DNA from 2 places in the Virgibacillus xinjiangensis genome. Region 1 is predicted to be linked to the other one. Evidence: riboswitches for the same ligand, from Rfam matches in the RefSeq annotation. Region 1 holds a riboswitch; the other holds the start of a gene.
The links. Region 1 has a riboswitch for thiamine pyrophosphate ahead of thiW (energy coupling factor transporter S component ThiW). Riboswitches for the same ligand answer to the same signal wherever they lie in the genome.
Positions count from the first base shown of each region.

Region 2: linked by a shared signal. The riboswitch ahead of ACFOGI_RS06030 (YkoF family thiamine/hydroxymethylpyrimidine-binding protein) and the one ahead of thiW (energy coupling factor transporter S component ThiW) in region 1 are both predicted to bind thiamine pyrophosphate.

Region 1 is NZ_JBHRSA010000057.1:45,324-52,709, reverse strand. It holds gene ACFOGI_RS15750 (BCCT family transporter) at 1-789, shown strand, start outside; gene thiE (thiamine phosphate synthase) at 1,363-1,986, opposite strand; gene thiM (hydroxyethylthiazole kinase) at 1,979-2,761, opposite strand; gene thiD (bifunctional hydroxymethylpyrimidine kinase/phosphomethylpyrimidine kinase) at 2,758-3,564, opposite strand; gene thiW (energy coupling factor transporter S component ThiW) at 3,564-4,064, opposite strand; TPP riboswitch at 4,142-4,250, opposite strand; tRNA gene ACFOGI_RS15725 (tRNA-Ala) at 4,405-4,477, opposite strand; gene ACFOGI_RS15720 (YhdT family protein) at 4,772-5,053, shown strand; gene panF (sodium/pantothenate symporter) at 5,050-6,492, shown strand; gene ACFOGI_RS15710 (acetoacetate--CoA ligase) at 6,582-7,386, opposite strand, start outside.
Region 2 is NZ_JBHRSA010000025.1:26,778-34,163, forward strand. It holds gene ACFOGI_RS06005 (AMP-binding protein) at 1-788, shown strand, start outside; gene ACFOGI_RS06010 (acetyl-CoA C-acyltransferase) at 785-1,882, shown strand; gene ACFOGI_RS06015 (Rid family hydrolase) at 2,162-2,692, shown strand; gene ACFOGI_RS06020 (hypothetical protein) at 3,392-3,574, opposite strand; gene ACFOGI_RS06025 (DMT family transporter) at 4,008-4,886, shown strand; TPP riboswitch at 5,099-5,205, shown strand; gene ACFOGI_RS06030 (YkoF family thiamine/hydroxymethylpyrimidine-binding protein) at 5,296-5,889, shown strand; gene ACFOGI_RS06035 (ECF transporter S component) at 5,902-6,507, shown strand; gene ACFOGI_RS06040 (ABC transporter ATP-binding protein) at 6,524-7,386, shown strand, end outside.

The DNA of each region.
Region 1 (7,386 bases):
CGAGGGATCTTAACGCTGAGCCGCTATAATGTCGGCTTCACCATCTTTTTGGCAGTAGTCGTACTGATTATTGGCCCTACCATGTTTATTATTGATGCTTTTGTTGGCGGCACCGGGTTTCATATCCAGAACTTCTTCACGATGAGCATGTATCGAGGAGATGAAGGATGGCTGTCATTTTGGACGATCTTTTTCTGGGGTTGGTTTATCGGCTATGCTCCGATGCTGATCGTTTTTATCAGCCGGATTTCCCGCGGCCGGACCATCCGGGAACTGATAATTGCTGTGTCCATCGTGGCGCCTATTGTCAATAACTTTTGGTTCTCCGTTGTAGGCGGGACCGGCGTGCATTTTGAGATGCAGAACCCCGGTTCAGTGTCCAATGCATTGAATGAGGGCGGTATGCCTGCTGCAGTAATGGCCATTACGGATCAACTGCCGATGGGCACTGTTATGGGACTAGGCTTTCTTTTGGTTTCCATCATATTTGTGGCAACTACTACGGACACTATGTCCTATACGGTAGCAGCGACCCTGACTGGGAATGACCATCCGAAACGCTGGCTTCGTGTCTTCTGGGCATTGATTTTCGGGGCAACTACGATGGTTATATTGACCATAGGAGAAGACAGCATTGCTTCTATCCAGAATTCAATCGTTATAACGGCTGTACCAGTTTCCTTGCTGTTGTTGCCGCCTTTATGGACGGCCCCTCGGATTGCGAAAAGGATGGCACTGGAACAAGGTTTGATCTGGCAGAGGGAAATTCATAAGAAAATGGATAAATAAGAACTTGAAAAGCCCTGGCTGCTCTTATGCAGCCAGGGCTTTTGATTGTTCCGCTCGTTTCATGTCAGTTAATAACACTGGAAGGATTCGATTCGGTCGAGGTCGATTCCGAAGTATACCCATCGGCGCCCCTGCCATCGGTAACCAGCGATGGAGTTTCGTCCGACAAAGGTGGGATAAAACCAAAAAGAGTCTGTCCTTAACCATATATAGGTAAAGCGGTACAGGCACCCTCGAATTCCCCCAGGGTCGACTGCATACAGCTGGAATTGAGGCTGTTCTGGAGTGAAAGGCGGTGGCGGAGTGCTTGGAGCACTAGCAGGCTGCCCTCCTGGCCCACCTGGAAACCCTCCTGGCCCAGGGGGACCGAAACCTGCCCCTCCCTGCCCGAATAACTGGTTCCAGATAAACTGCGGTAAATTGAATTGCCTCTCCTCATCTGAGGGCGGCCATGGACGATGATTCATAAAAGGTCCTCCCCTAAAATGTTCTCTTTATACTATATGGGAGGATGCTCCAGGTTGGGAGCGAAATCATCAAAATGGGCCGATGTGGGATCTTTAGCCTATCTATTTATAATTTCTCTACAACGGACTGGATATCGGCTGCCTGAGTGATTGCAGAGATCACGGAAATTCCATCTGCTCCTGCATGGATGACTGTATGTGCGTTCTCTGCAGTAATTCCTCCAATCCCTACAATGGGTAATGCAGGATGCTTAGTTCGTAGAGTTTTGATCCACTCGATCCCTACAGGGTTCTTTGCATCTGCTTTCGTACGGGTAGAGAAAACAGGACCTGCACCCACATAGTCAACAACAGAGAGAGGGCTGCCTGCTAACTCTGTGTCATTGGATACGGAAAGACCGAGAATTTTGTTTGGAAACATTCTCCTAACCTCTTCTGCCGATTTGTCATCTTGCCCGACATGAATGCCATCCGCGTCCAATTCTTCAGCCAGGGAGAGGTCATCATTTATGATGAAAGGAATGTGATGGGTTCGACAAATATCTCTCAGTTCCAGACCTAGAATCCTTTTTTTATCTCCTTTTAGGGAGCCAGCCCCTTTTTCACGGAACTGAAAGGCGGTTATACCTGCCGCAATTGCATCACGCAAGATCTCATCTGGAGGGCGCTGACAGTCTTGGCTGCCCATAATCAAGTATTTTCTGAGTGCGTGCCGGATTGGTTCACTCATTTGTGTTCCTCCTTATATGAAAGTCAGCTGGATGCTTGTGGAGTGCATCTATGAATAGAGGCATAAAAGTGCCAGGTCTATCCGTTCCTGAAATTTCTGCTGCATATTCGGCTGCTGTGCCATAGAATTCCGTAGCGGCAAGTGCCTGTTGTTGGATTGGATGGCTGGTTGTTAAGCAAGCCGTCAAAATGGATCCCAGTAAACAGCCAGCTCCGGTTATTTTTGCGAGAAGGGGATGTCCCGTATTATTTTCGGAATTTCTGTTGCCAGTACAAATAATATCCTTTGCACCGGTAACAATCGCAGTCGTTTCATAAGTTCTTGCGACTTGGGCGGCGATATGCTCTGCATCACCTCCTATAGAGTCGACACCTTTTGTTTCCCAAGGAAGTCCCACCAAATGGGCCATTTCTCCGGCATTTCCTTTAATGGCCGTCGGCTGCACTTCAGCTAGTAACTGTTCAACAGCATTGCGCCGGAAGGAGGTAGCCGCAACCCCGACAGGATCCAGGACTACCGGGATGCCTTTCTGGTTGGCGGTCCTCCCTGCAAAGATCATCGCTTTTAAGTCGGATGCTGTAAGGGTTCCTATATTTATAAGCAGCCCGTCGGCATGGGCAGCCATTTCTGCAGCCTCTTCCTCAGCTTTGGCCATTACGGGGGAAGCCCCAAAAGAGAGCAAGCCATTTGCTGAGAAATTCATGACCACCTGGTTGGTTAAATGGTGAATCAACGGTTGCTGCTTTCTGACTTCTGTAATAATAGCTTCTTTCATTGTTTCACTCCCTCTTCTCTGAGAGCCCAATGGTTTGTCGGCCCATTTCCCTCCCCAAGTCCGGATGCATGTTGGATGGCAGCTGTTATAAACTTTTTCGCAATCTTTACAGACTCTACCAAAGGAATTCCTTGACTGAGAGATGCAGTGATTGCTGCTGAATAGGTGCACCCTGTTCCATGTGTGCTGGTTGTGTGAATTCTTTCGGCCGAAAAAGCATACATATCGTGGCCATCATACAAGAAGTCTGTGGCATCTCCTTCGATATGCCCTCCTTTAATTAGAGCGGCTCCGGCTCCATACGTATGGACAAGTTCCTTAGCTGCCGACTTCATATCCTGTGTGCTATCAATCCCTTTGTCTATGAGAAATTCAGCCTCTGGTATATTCGGTGTAATCAGTGACGTCAATGGAACAAGATGTTTACGAAGAAAAGCTCTGGCCTCCCTTTCTATAAGTGCATCCCCGCTGGTCGCAACCATCACTGGATCCATAACATAAGGGATGCGGAGCGCGGCCATCTTCTGTTCAATCACTTCCATCATGGGAATATTGCTGATCATGCCGGTTTTATAGGCATCTACCGGCATATCTGATAGAACAGATTCAAGCTGACTGGCAATCATGTCTGGTGGTATGTCTTGGACAGCCTGCACTCCTGTCGTGTTTTGTGCAACTACCGAAGTGATGACAGACATGCCGTAGCTTTTTAATTCCTGGAAAGTTTTTAAGTCAGCCTGGATTCCCGCTCCACCACTGGGGTCCGTGCCGGCAATCGTTAAGGCGCATGGTATATGTTTCATTATGAGTTCCTCCCTGTAAGCTCTAAGGCATTATTGGTGGATAGCTTCGTAACGATAAACCATCCGATGATTGCTCCAGTACTGCTGCTAACGACAAATGGCGGGATAAACGCCAGGGCACCGGCAGAGCTGCCCATCAAGATATTGGCAAAGGGAACGGCAAATAAAGCCCCGACAATGCCGCTGCCAACTGCTTCTCCTGCAGCAGCCCAAATTTTCCGACCCAACCAGCGGTATAGAATTCCTGCCAAGAATGCGCCCACCATCGCTCCAGGAAAGGCAAGTAGTGTACCAAGCCCCAGCATATTCCTTAAAAGGCTGATCATAAAAGCGATGACTATTGCCGGCCCCGGGCCGAGGATCACAGCGGCCATAACATTGATCGCATGCTGTACTGGATAAGCTTTTGCTATGCCGGCAGGAAACCAGAGCAACTGGGAAGTTATTGTCCCAATTGCAATGAAAACAGCCATTACTGTAAGTAAATGTGTACGGTTCACATCTTTCTCCCCTTTTGGGGCACCAAAAAAGCCAGATCCCATATAGGACCTGGCTTGAACAAGCTGAAAATAGATGACATTTTGTCTGACTACTTCCCTCCGCTGGTATGATCCAGATCAGGTCCATAAGGGTCGGAAAATTCATCTTTCCTCTCAGCCTGTGTTTCGGCACCCCTAGTAGTTTTACGTTTATTGAGTTTTCTGTTTTATCATAACAAAGAAGTGAGCGTTTGTCAGTAGAATCTTCCCATTTACAAAAGGATAAGTTGGATAGGTGTAAGAAAAGAATCTAAAAAAAGAGAAGCTTCCTTATCATATAAGGAAGCTTCTCTTTTTTTGATGGAGCATAGCGGGCTCGAACCGCTGACCTCTTCGCTGCCAGCGAAGCGCTCTCCCAGCTGAGCTAATGCCCCATATTGGCTATCACAAATATAAATTATAAAGGGTTACCAACTATTTTTCAAGGGTTTTTTACAAAAAATCTATATCTTTTACAGAGACCGGGAGGTTCAGCATGAATAAGATGGCTGACAATTGAATGAATTTACGACATAACTACACTATCATACCCACTGAAAGAAGGAAAACGTGCAAACATGCAAGGATATTAGATATACTTATGGCATAAGTACAGGATATTTACAGATAAAACTTGATAGGTTATATTCGAAAGAATAGTATAACTTTTTAGAAATGGGGGATGAAAAGTGTCCAGCAAGTCGGAAGGGAAGGATGAGCGGTTTAAGGTAGCCAATAGGGAAGCTCTTATCGGAGTGGCCTTGGTTATTTTCAATTTTATCTGGTGGTATGGGTTTGCCTATGGGCTTGGCAGCAAGGACCCGGAAGATTATTCCTATGTTTTTGGGTTTCCCGCTTGGTTCTTTTACAGTTGTGTGCTGGGGTTTATTGTCATGGCGGTTCTGGTGACGGTGATCGTCAAAAAGTTTTTTGTCGAAGTTTCATTGGATGATGAGGGAGAAGAGACATGAACTGGCAGGCATTGATTCCGTTAATTGTATTCTTAGTTTTAATGTTCGCAGTCGGCATTTGGTCGAGTAGGAGTGTGAAATCGTCTGAGACATTCCTGGAGTCCTACTTTCTGGGGGACCGGAGTATGGGCGGATTTATCTTAGCAATGACCATGACTGCTACATACGGTAGTGCAAGCAGTTTCATAGGTGGTCCTGGTACTGCATATACAGAAGGGTTGGGCTGGGTCCTATTGGCGATGACTCAGGTGGTGACCGGCTATTTTGTCCTAACGGTTTTGGGAAAAAAATTTGCCATCGTTACCAGGAAATATAAAGCAGTAACAATGGTAGATTTCCTGAAGGAACGCTATCAGTCAAAATGGGTGGTGCTGTTTTCCGCTTTAAGCATCATTATTTTCCTATTCTCTGCCATGGCAGCACAATGGATCGGTGGAGCCCGCCTGATTGAGTCATTGACAGGCTTGCCATATACCACGGCATTGTTCATCTTTGCTTTATCTGTCCTGGTTTATGTTGTTATTGGCGGTTTCCGGGCAGTGGCATTGACGGACGCCATCCAGGGAAGTGTGATGTTCGTCGGTACGTTGATCCTCCTAATAGCAACTATTTTTGCAGGGGGAGGAATTACGGCCATTATGGAGGATCTAGCCAATGAAAATATCAATCTGGTTACACCTTATGGAGCGGAAGGGACATTGACCCCAACATTTGTATCCTCTTTCTGGATTCTTGTCGGGGTCGGAGTCGTCGCACTTCCTCAAGTTACCGTACGCGCTATGTCCTATAAGAATTCAAAGTCGATGCACCGGGCACTGATTATAGGGACCATCGTCGTCGGGTTCATTATGCTGAACATGCATTTGATTGGTGTATTTGCCCGGCCGATTTTACCTGGTATTGAGATTGCCGACCAAGTAATGCCGCTGATCGCTTTGGAGGTACTGCCGGCATGGGTAGCGGGCTTGGTGCTCGCCGCTCCGATGGCTGCCATCATGTCAACGGTGGACTCCCTGCTGTTGCTTGTCAGCTCGACCATTGTGAAGGACGTCTATTTGAATTACATAGAACCAAAGGCATCCCAGCAGAAAGTGATGAAGTTGAGCATGGGGGTGACCGCTATCCTAGGAATTGGGGTGTTCCTGCTATCGTTGGATCCCCCAGATTTGATCATCTGGCTCAACTTGTTCGCTTTCGGCGGATTGGAAGCAGCGTTTATTTGGCCAATCATATTGGGTCTCTATTGGAAGAGGGGAAACAAATATGGGGCGATCGCTTCCATGGTTACCGGGGTAGGGCTGTACATATTGTCAGACAGCTTTTTTCCGCAGCCGTTGGGGCTTCATTCCGTAGTCTTGCCTGTTGTATTTTCCCTAGTGGCCTATATACTGTTCAGCTTAGGAACACAACATAAACAAACCGCTGTACCGGAAATCTGACAAGGAGTTGCCCAGTGTGTCTGTACTTCTTGGATGGCCAGTAAGAATGAAAAAAGACAGCCTTCGCGCGAGGGCTGTCTTTTCCTGTATTATTTTTTCTTCATCTTCTTTGCAAACTCGATAAAGTATTGCAATGATTCTTTGTTGCGCAATGAACCTAAATTGACCACTTTTTCTGATGGCTGCCCCATCAATATCTTCTTGACCGGTATTTCCAGTTTCTTGCCATTCAGTGTCTTCGGAATATCGTCCACTTCATGGATTTCCGTGGGTGCATGGCGTGGGGAGCATTGCTGTCTGATATGCTGTACTATTTTCTTTCTGATTTCATCTGTCAGTGTTGCTCCGTCCTTCATCACAATAAAGAGCGGGGTAGAGGAACTGCCTTCTCCATCTGGGATATCTACAATCAAGCTGTCCTCCACTTCATTCACTTGATCTACTGCCCGGTAGATTTCACTGGAGCCGATACGTATGCCGCCGCGGTTGATCGTGGCATCAGACCGTCCATATATAACCCCGGTGCCGCGTTCGGTAATCTTCAGATAATCACCATGGCACCAGATGCCAGGGAAAACATCAAAATAGCTATGGTACAGACGAGTGCCGTCAGGGTCATTCCAGAAATAGATCGGCATGGAAGGGAAGGGTTCTGTCAACACCAGTTCTCCCACTTCCTCGATCCTGGGTGTCCCCTGTTCACTGTAGCTCTCCAGTTTTGCGCCCAACCCCCTGCATTGCAGTTCTCCAGCATAGACGGGAAGCGTAGGGGCTCCCAGTATGAAAGCTGTGCAGACATCAGTCCCGCCGCTTACCGAAGCAATCCAAAGATCTTCTTTCACGTTTTCGTAGCACCACTGGAAGCCTTCCGGCGGCAATGGGGAACCAGTGGAG
Region 2 (7,386 bases), on a different contig from region 1:
TACAGTCCATCCAAGCAGAGCCGATTACCCATGTCTATGTGGTGCCCACCATGCTGCAAGCCTTGGTGGATGCAGGGTACAAGGGGAAGGAGGATTGTACATTCATTTCAACTGGTGCCAAATGGCTTCCCTCCTTGAAACAGGAGATGCGGCGGAGGTTCCCTTATGCGTCCTTCTATGAGTTCTATGGTTCCTCCGAGCTGAGCTATATCACTTATTTGAAGGATGAGGAGCAAGCGGAACATGGTGATTCGGTCGGCAGGCCTTTTCACAATGTAGAAGTGACGATCCGCCGTGAAGATGGAGAAGAGGCGGAACCGGGAGAAGAAGGTGTACTATATGCCCGGAGCCGGATGATTTTCGATGGCTATATGGATAATGAAGAGGCAACCGCCGAAGTGTTTGCCGGTGAATGGGCAACCGTCCATGACATTGCCAGACAGGATGAAGACGGGTTTGTTTACATAGTGGGCAGAAAGAATGAAATGATTTTATATGGCGGCATGAACATTTATCCTCAAGAAATTGAACAGGTGTTGAAAAAAATCCCTGGTGTCGAGGAAGCTGTTGTATTCGGTGTGAAGGATAAGTATTGGGGAGAGAAAGTAGCCGCTGTCTATCAGGGCAATATAAGTATTCGTGAACTGAAAGCCCATTGTCTGAAACACCTGTCCACCTATAAAATCCCAAGAGTATGGAGGAAGATGGAACAGCTGCCTCATACCACCGGTGGAAAGGTTTCACGCCGGGAGGCCAGAAACTGGCTGGAGACTGAGATTACTTCATGAAGAGAGCAGTGATTGTCCAAGCGAAACGGACACCCATCGGTAAACAGAATGGAATGCTCAAAGCCCTGCCGCCTGAGACACTTGCCGCATCGGTGATCCAAGAGCTGGTTCAGGGGCTGGATCAACCCGTGGATGACATCCTGTTTGGCAATGCAGTCGGTCCAGGTGGGAATGTTGCAAGGTTATCTGCCCTTGAGAGCGGGCAGCCTACCTCCGTTCCCGGCCTGACAATCGACCGGCAATGTGGGTCAGGCTTGGAAGCCATCCGGCTGGCATGTCATCTCATCCAAGGTGGTGCAGGAGAAATCTTTATTGCCGGTGGTGTGGAAAGCAGCAGCCAGTCACCATATAAGAAACGGGCTCGCTTCTCTCCCGAATCCATCGGTGATCCGGATATGGGGTGGGCTGCTGATCGGATAGCCGAAAGATACGGAATCACCAAAGAGATGCAGGATGACTATGCATTGCTCAGCTACCGGCGGGCCGTTGATTCCTTGAAAAAGGGCTGTTTTATGGAAGAGCTTGTATCACTGCCGGGAATTCCGATGAAAGATGAAAGCATTCATCCGAGACTAGATTATGAACGGATGCTTGCGCGGCTTTCTCCTTGCTTCACGGCAAATGGGACGGTAACTATGGGGAATTGCTGCGGTATCAATGATGGAGCAGCAGCTGTCTTGATCATGTCCGAGGAAAAAGCCGATCAACTTGGGTATGAGCCGGTTCTTCGGTTCAAGAACAGCGCAGTGGCTGGAGTTGATCCCAATTATCCGGTGATCGGTGCTATAGAGGCTACCTCACGATTGTTGGAAAAGGAAGGATTAAATCCTACAGACATCGACTTGGTCGAATTGAACGAAGCATTCGCCGTAAAGCCGGTGCTGTTTTCACGAGAACTCTCCATTCCCTATGAGAAAATGAATGTGGGAGGCGGCGCTATTGCGTTCGGCCATCCCTATGGTGCATCAGGTGCCATATTGCTGACGCGGCTGTTTCATGAAGCCCAGCCCCATAGGGCCAAATATTGTCTGTCCGCCATTGGCATCGGAGGCGGGCTCGGAATTTCCGTGTTATTGGAAGTGATGAGTAAGTAGGATAGATCCGTCATCTGATTAACATCCGTCCATTAATCTGAGAAATATCTACAAAAAGCCAACAGCCCCTTGAGTGGGCTGTTTTACTATCTCTGAGGCGATGGAACTATTAAAACGTAGAGGATACAGGCTTAATCACTAATTTCATTGTATTTCGTTAAAATGTATGTCGAAATGGTTTATATTCTGTGAATATTCAATTATATTAATAATAATAACCAATCTGAATGGCTTACTGGAGAAGGAGGTCCACATGGGAACAAAGGAGATGATCATTGGATGAAAAAGAAATACATGGCCGCTATTTTTCTATATGGGTCCGCTTTGTTTATGCTTGTTGGTTCCTTCACCTATGCCGGCAAGGAGAAGGAAGGCTTCACTTCTGGAGAGGTGGATTTCATGGAACTGTCCTCTCCCGTGATTTCCAATCCTGTAGAGCTGCCGGAAAAGAATGATCAACTGAGGTTCAGTACGATAGCTCCTCCGTTGATGGTTGGAGATGGTGAAAACACGTATGAAAGGTATGGAGATACAGAGACACAGGCCAAAGGCATTTTTGAAAATCTGGAAGCCCAACTGGAAGAAAGGGACCTTTCTTTATCGGATGTGACCCACCTCCGTGTCTATATCGTTTCCGACTCCAATAATGGAGGAGAGCCTGATTTTGACGGGTTTTTCGCTGCCTATGAGGAATTCTTTGATGCGGAAGAAAAGGAGCTGAGTCCAACCCACACAGTCGTCGGCGTGGATCGTCTCATCGACCCGGAATGGCTGATCGAGATCGAGGCGGTCATTTCCTCCTCCTCCTAAACCCTAGTGCTGCCGCAGTGTCATGCTGCGGCTTTCTTTGAGTAGGTGGAGATGCTGGACGCTAAATGCGTACTTCATACTAGTAGCATAGTAAGCCTTGCGTGAGCCTTCTGCACCGCTGCGGAAATTCCACTGCGCTTTCCGTGGGAGCCTCGTAAGTCTCCTCGCATCGTCATTGAGTTCAAATGAATCCTTTAGAACTGCCTACCAAGCCTTGTGTGTGCATCCCACACCGCTGCGGAAATTCCACTACGCTTTCCACGGGTGACCCGTGAGCTTCCTCGAACTATCGTTCTCCAGGATCTCACGTTGGCCACTTTTCCTGAGGGAGTCTCCATGGATTTCCTCCGCTGGTTGTAGTGGTTACAACCTTTTTATCTAGCATTAAGTCTTTTTCCTAGCAAGAGAATATATGGTGAATCGCTCACTAGAACCAGTAAATATAATCCAGCGGAGACAAAATACGTAGACTCCAGTGGGAACAGCACGAGTCTGAAGGCCCCGGAAGAAGTGCATTTCTTCTGAGGAGACTGAGGCCGTGCCCACGGAAAGCGAAGTATGTTGGCGTAGCGGTGGTATAGATTAGCAACCGATGCTCGGAAAAATTCACTTTATAAATATCTGCTAAAAACCATTCCACTCAAAAACCCCTTTCCATTCATCACGGAGAGGGGTCTCATTTCTTATATTCATCCGTTATTATTCCGTTACCGCTTCCTTGGCAGCCTCTACTTTCCATTGCTTATTCGGCTGGATACTGGAATTCAGTTTCTGGGCAAACGATTCTGCCGACTGGGAGTCAGGGAATGTCTTAGCCAAGTCGCTGTTGGATTTCGTCAGAATTTCAGTAGCACCATTTATCCTTCTTACAAGAATAAACATAGCATTAACTCCCTTCCTGGTTCAGCCACACCTAGCTGTACAAGTATTATCTCATAAAAGGGGAGGGAGAAGAGAGATTTAACAGAAGTGTAATGTAAATATAAAATTAGCTTGAGAAATCTCTGGAATCACTCGGCTTTTGTAGAATGGAAAGAGAGAATAATAATAGTTTTTGTCGAAATGACTTAGATTCTGTAAAGCGGTTGTTAATCATTTTTAGAAAGTTAATAGGTTTTGTAATCTATTTGTAATAATAGAGGCTCAAGATTGCTGCCGTCGGCTTGTCGTTGCCAATGGACAGAATGGTTCCATTGGCTACTCTCATAGGAACTGCTATGATAAATGGTAAATTGCTTGAAGAAAGGGAGGGTCCGTGTTGATGAAATGAAAGAAATGGATCACCGAACATAAAGCGGCTGTCTGGCTGCTTGTATTGCTTATCACGTTATTATGGGGCTATGCCTGGGTAGTGATGAAGGCAGCCCTCGAATACATGGGTCCTTTCATGTTTTCCTCTTTCCGTTTCGGGACAGGTGCGGTCACTCTGTTGCTCGTCGTCTGGATCATGAAAATCGGCCTGCCGCCGAAAGAATATTGGAAGCATCTCATCATCGTCGGGATCCTGCAGACGGCTATCGTTTTCCTGCTGGTCATGTACGGCCTCATGTTTGTCGATGCCGGAAAGTCGTCGGTTCTGCTATATTCCATGCCGATGTTCAGCAGCCTGTTGGCAGTGAGGTTCCTCCATGAAAAACTGACACCAGCCAAATCAATCGGTTTGGCTATCGGCATGATCGGACTGCTGACGATTTTAGGATGGGACATCTGGATTGGTCAGCCCGCTGAAGTGATCTTCGGTGAAGTTTTGATCATTATTGGCGCTTTTTCTTGGGCGGTATCGAATACATATTTCCGCCTGCACGTGCAGGATCTGCCAAAAATCCAGTCGTCCGCTTATCAAATGCTGTTCGGGGCCATCGCTATCATCCTGGTGACAGTTTTTACAGAATCGGGCGAACCGGTGAGTTGGAACCTTGACCTCATCTATTATATTCTGTTCTCCGGGGTTCTCGCATCAGCCCTATGTTTCACCGTCTGGTTCATCATCATGAGCAGGCTGGATATGGTGAGCGCGACCATATCAACACTTCTTGTTCCGATTTTCGGCCTCCTGTTCAGCAGTATTCTATTAGGGGAAACCATGACAATAGGGATTCTGGCAGGCTCCGCGATGATCATTACAGGAATCATCATTGCTACCGTCAGATGGAAACACCCCCGGGTCGGAGACAGCCACGCTCGGAGTTCCTAAATCCTATACCCGAAGTCCAACATGCAAAGCCACTTAAAAAAGAAAGTGCCCTCGGCGTAAAGCCGTGGGCGTTTTCTGCTGTTTGGGCAGGATCAGTATTCGCAGACACTCCAGCAGTATGCAACAAGCTGTATTTTTTTCCATTCTAAATCCCCTTTACAAAATTCGAAAGATTGTATACCATAAAGACACATGAAAACTGCATAACCGACAACAAGCACTAGGGGAGCTGTCCGAAAAGGCGGCTGAGAGGATACATGTCTGACCCTTGGAACCCGATCTGGATAATACCAGCGTGGGGAAGTGCAGTTCACTGTATGATACATGAGATGATGAATCGATACGTGCAAACTGCATTCCCGCGGGAGTGCAGTTTTTTTGTACATATCCAAAAAAAGGAGGAAAAAACATGAGCAATAAAAGTTGTGGGACAAGCAGAATCGCGGGGTGTCAATTCACCCTGTATCCGATGAGCGACAAATTCGTCGATATCATTCTCGGGGCGTTGGAAGAGGTGGATACATCGAAGGTATGGAAGGATACCGATGACGTGAGCACCTGTGTACGCGGCAAGATGACACATGTATTCGATGTGACCAAGGCGATCTTCTTGCATGCAGCTAAAACAGGGGACCATGTGGCAATGAATGGGACATTCTCCATCGGCTGTCCAGGAGACACGGAAGCCGATGCTTATATGGATGAAGCGGATGAGCCATTGAATGAGGAAAAATCACAACAGATCTCCCAACAGGCAGGGTGCAAGTTTTCCCTATATCCAATGGGCAGAGAGGATTATATGGACGCAATCTATAAACAGATCGATCTATCCAAACACCGCAACGTAGAAGTCAGCCATGCCCATTACGCCACCCGTCTGGACGGTGATGTGAAGGATATTTTCCAGGCGCTGCATCAGTCTTTTGACAGCGTGCAGGAAAAGGTCTCCCATGTGACCATGACGTTTGCGATTTCAGCGAACAGCCCATCAAATCAAGCATAAGGAGTTGAAAATATGACCAAGCATTGGAAATTGAAAGAAATTGTCCTGATGTCCGTATTGGGTGTTGTTTTCGGTGTCATCTATTTGGCTTTTTTCCTTGTCGGGCAGGGGATCCGAAATGTGCTGGTTCCGTTTGGATTGGCACCGTTCGGCTACGAGATCATCTTCGGCATCTGGTTCATTGTGTCGATCATGGCAGCCTATATCCTGCGCAAGCCTGGCGTCGCTTTTACGGCAGAGGTGATTGCCGGTGTTGTCGAGGTCCTGCTCGGTTCTGCAGCAGGTCCCGGTTTGATTCTTGCTGCCGCCATCCAAGGTTTGGGTGCAGAAGCTGCATTTGCGGCAACGAAATGGAAGGATTATCGCCTGCGTATATTGGTGCTGTCGGGAGTTTCCGCCGCCATTTTCAGCTTTGTCTGGAACCTGTTTTCTGCCGGTAATATTGCTCTCGCACCATGGCTGATTGTTTCTACACTGATTGTAAGGATGATCAGCGGTGCGCTGCTTGCAGGTGTACTTGGCAAGTGGCTCAGTGACCAGCTGGCCAAAACCGGGGTCCTGCGAGGCTATGCTTTAGGGAAGGAATTGCAAAGGAAGCGGAAATATGGAGTGGCATAAGGGAAGAGGGAGACCGATGATCGAAGTGCGTGATTACTCCTTTTCCTATGAGGAGGATGGGCAGCCCTTGTTTGACCAGCTAACCTTCAACCTTTATCCAAATGAGGTGACACTTCTGATGGGGGCGAGCGGTGCCGGGAAGAGCAGCCTCGCCCTTTGTCTGAATGGGCTTTATCCTGATGCAGTAGAAGGAGTTGCCTCCGGGGATATCTTTTTTCACGGGAAAAACATCCGCGAGTTTGAGAAGGGAGAGCTGAATCAGGAGATCGGCATCGTCTTCCAAGATCCGGAAAGCCAGTTTTGCATGATAACCGTGGAGGATGAGTTGGCCTTCACTTTGGAAAACCGGAAAATCCCTCGTTCAGAGATGAAAGAGCGGATACCTGCCATTCTTCAAGCAGTCGGCATGGAAGGCTATGAGAAAAACAAAATTCATGAGCTGTCCGGCGGGCAAAAACAAAAGGTTGCACTAGCGGCCGTACTCTTACTGGAGCCGGAAATGCTGATTCTTGATGAACCGACCGCCAATCTGGATCCGGTCTCAAGCCAGGAATTCGTAGAACTGGTGGAAAGCATTCAAAAGGAACGGGGGATGTCGGTACTGATCATTGAACACCAAGCCGATGACTGGCTTGAATTGCTGGACCGTGTGCTGGTGATCGGCAACGGTGGGCAGTTGATTGCCGATAATGGACCTGATCAGCTTTTCACCAATCAGAAACAGCTGCTCGAACAGATTGGTGTATTCCTGCCAAGAGAATATTCCCATCAAAAGGATTTGCGCGACCTCCTTCCGGAATCATCCCCTTCACAGGAAAAAATTCTTTCCGTGAACGGGCTTGTTTTTTCCCGGAAGAGACGGGAAATACTGAAGGATGT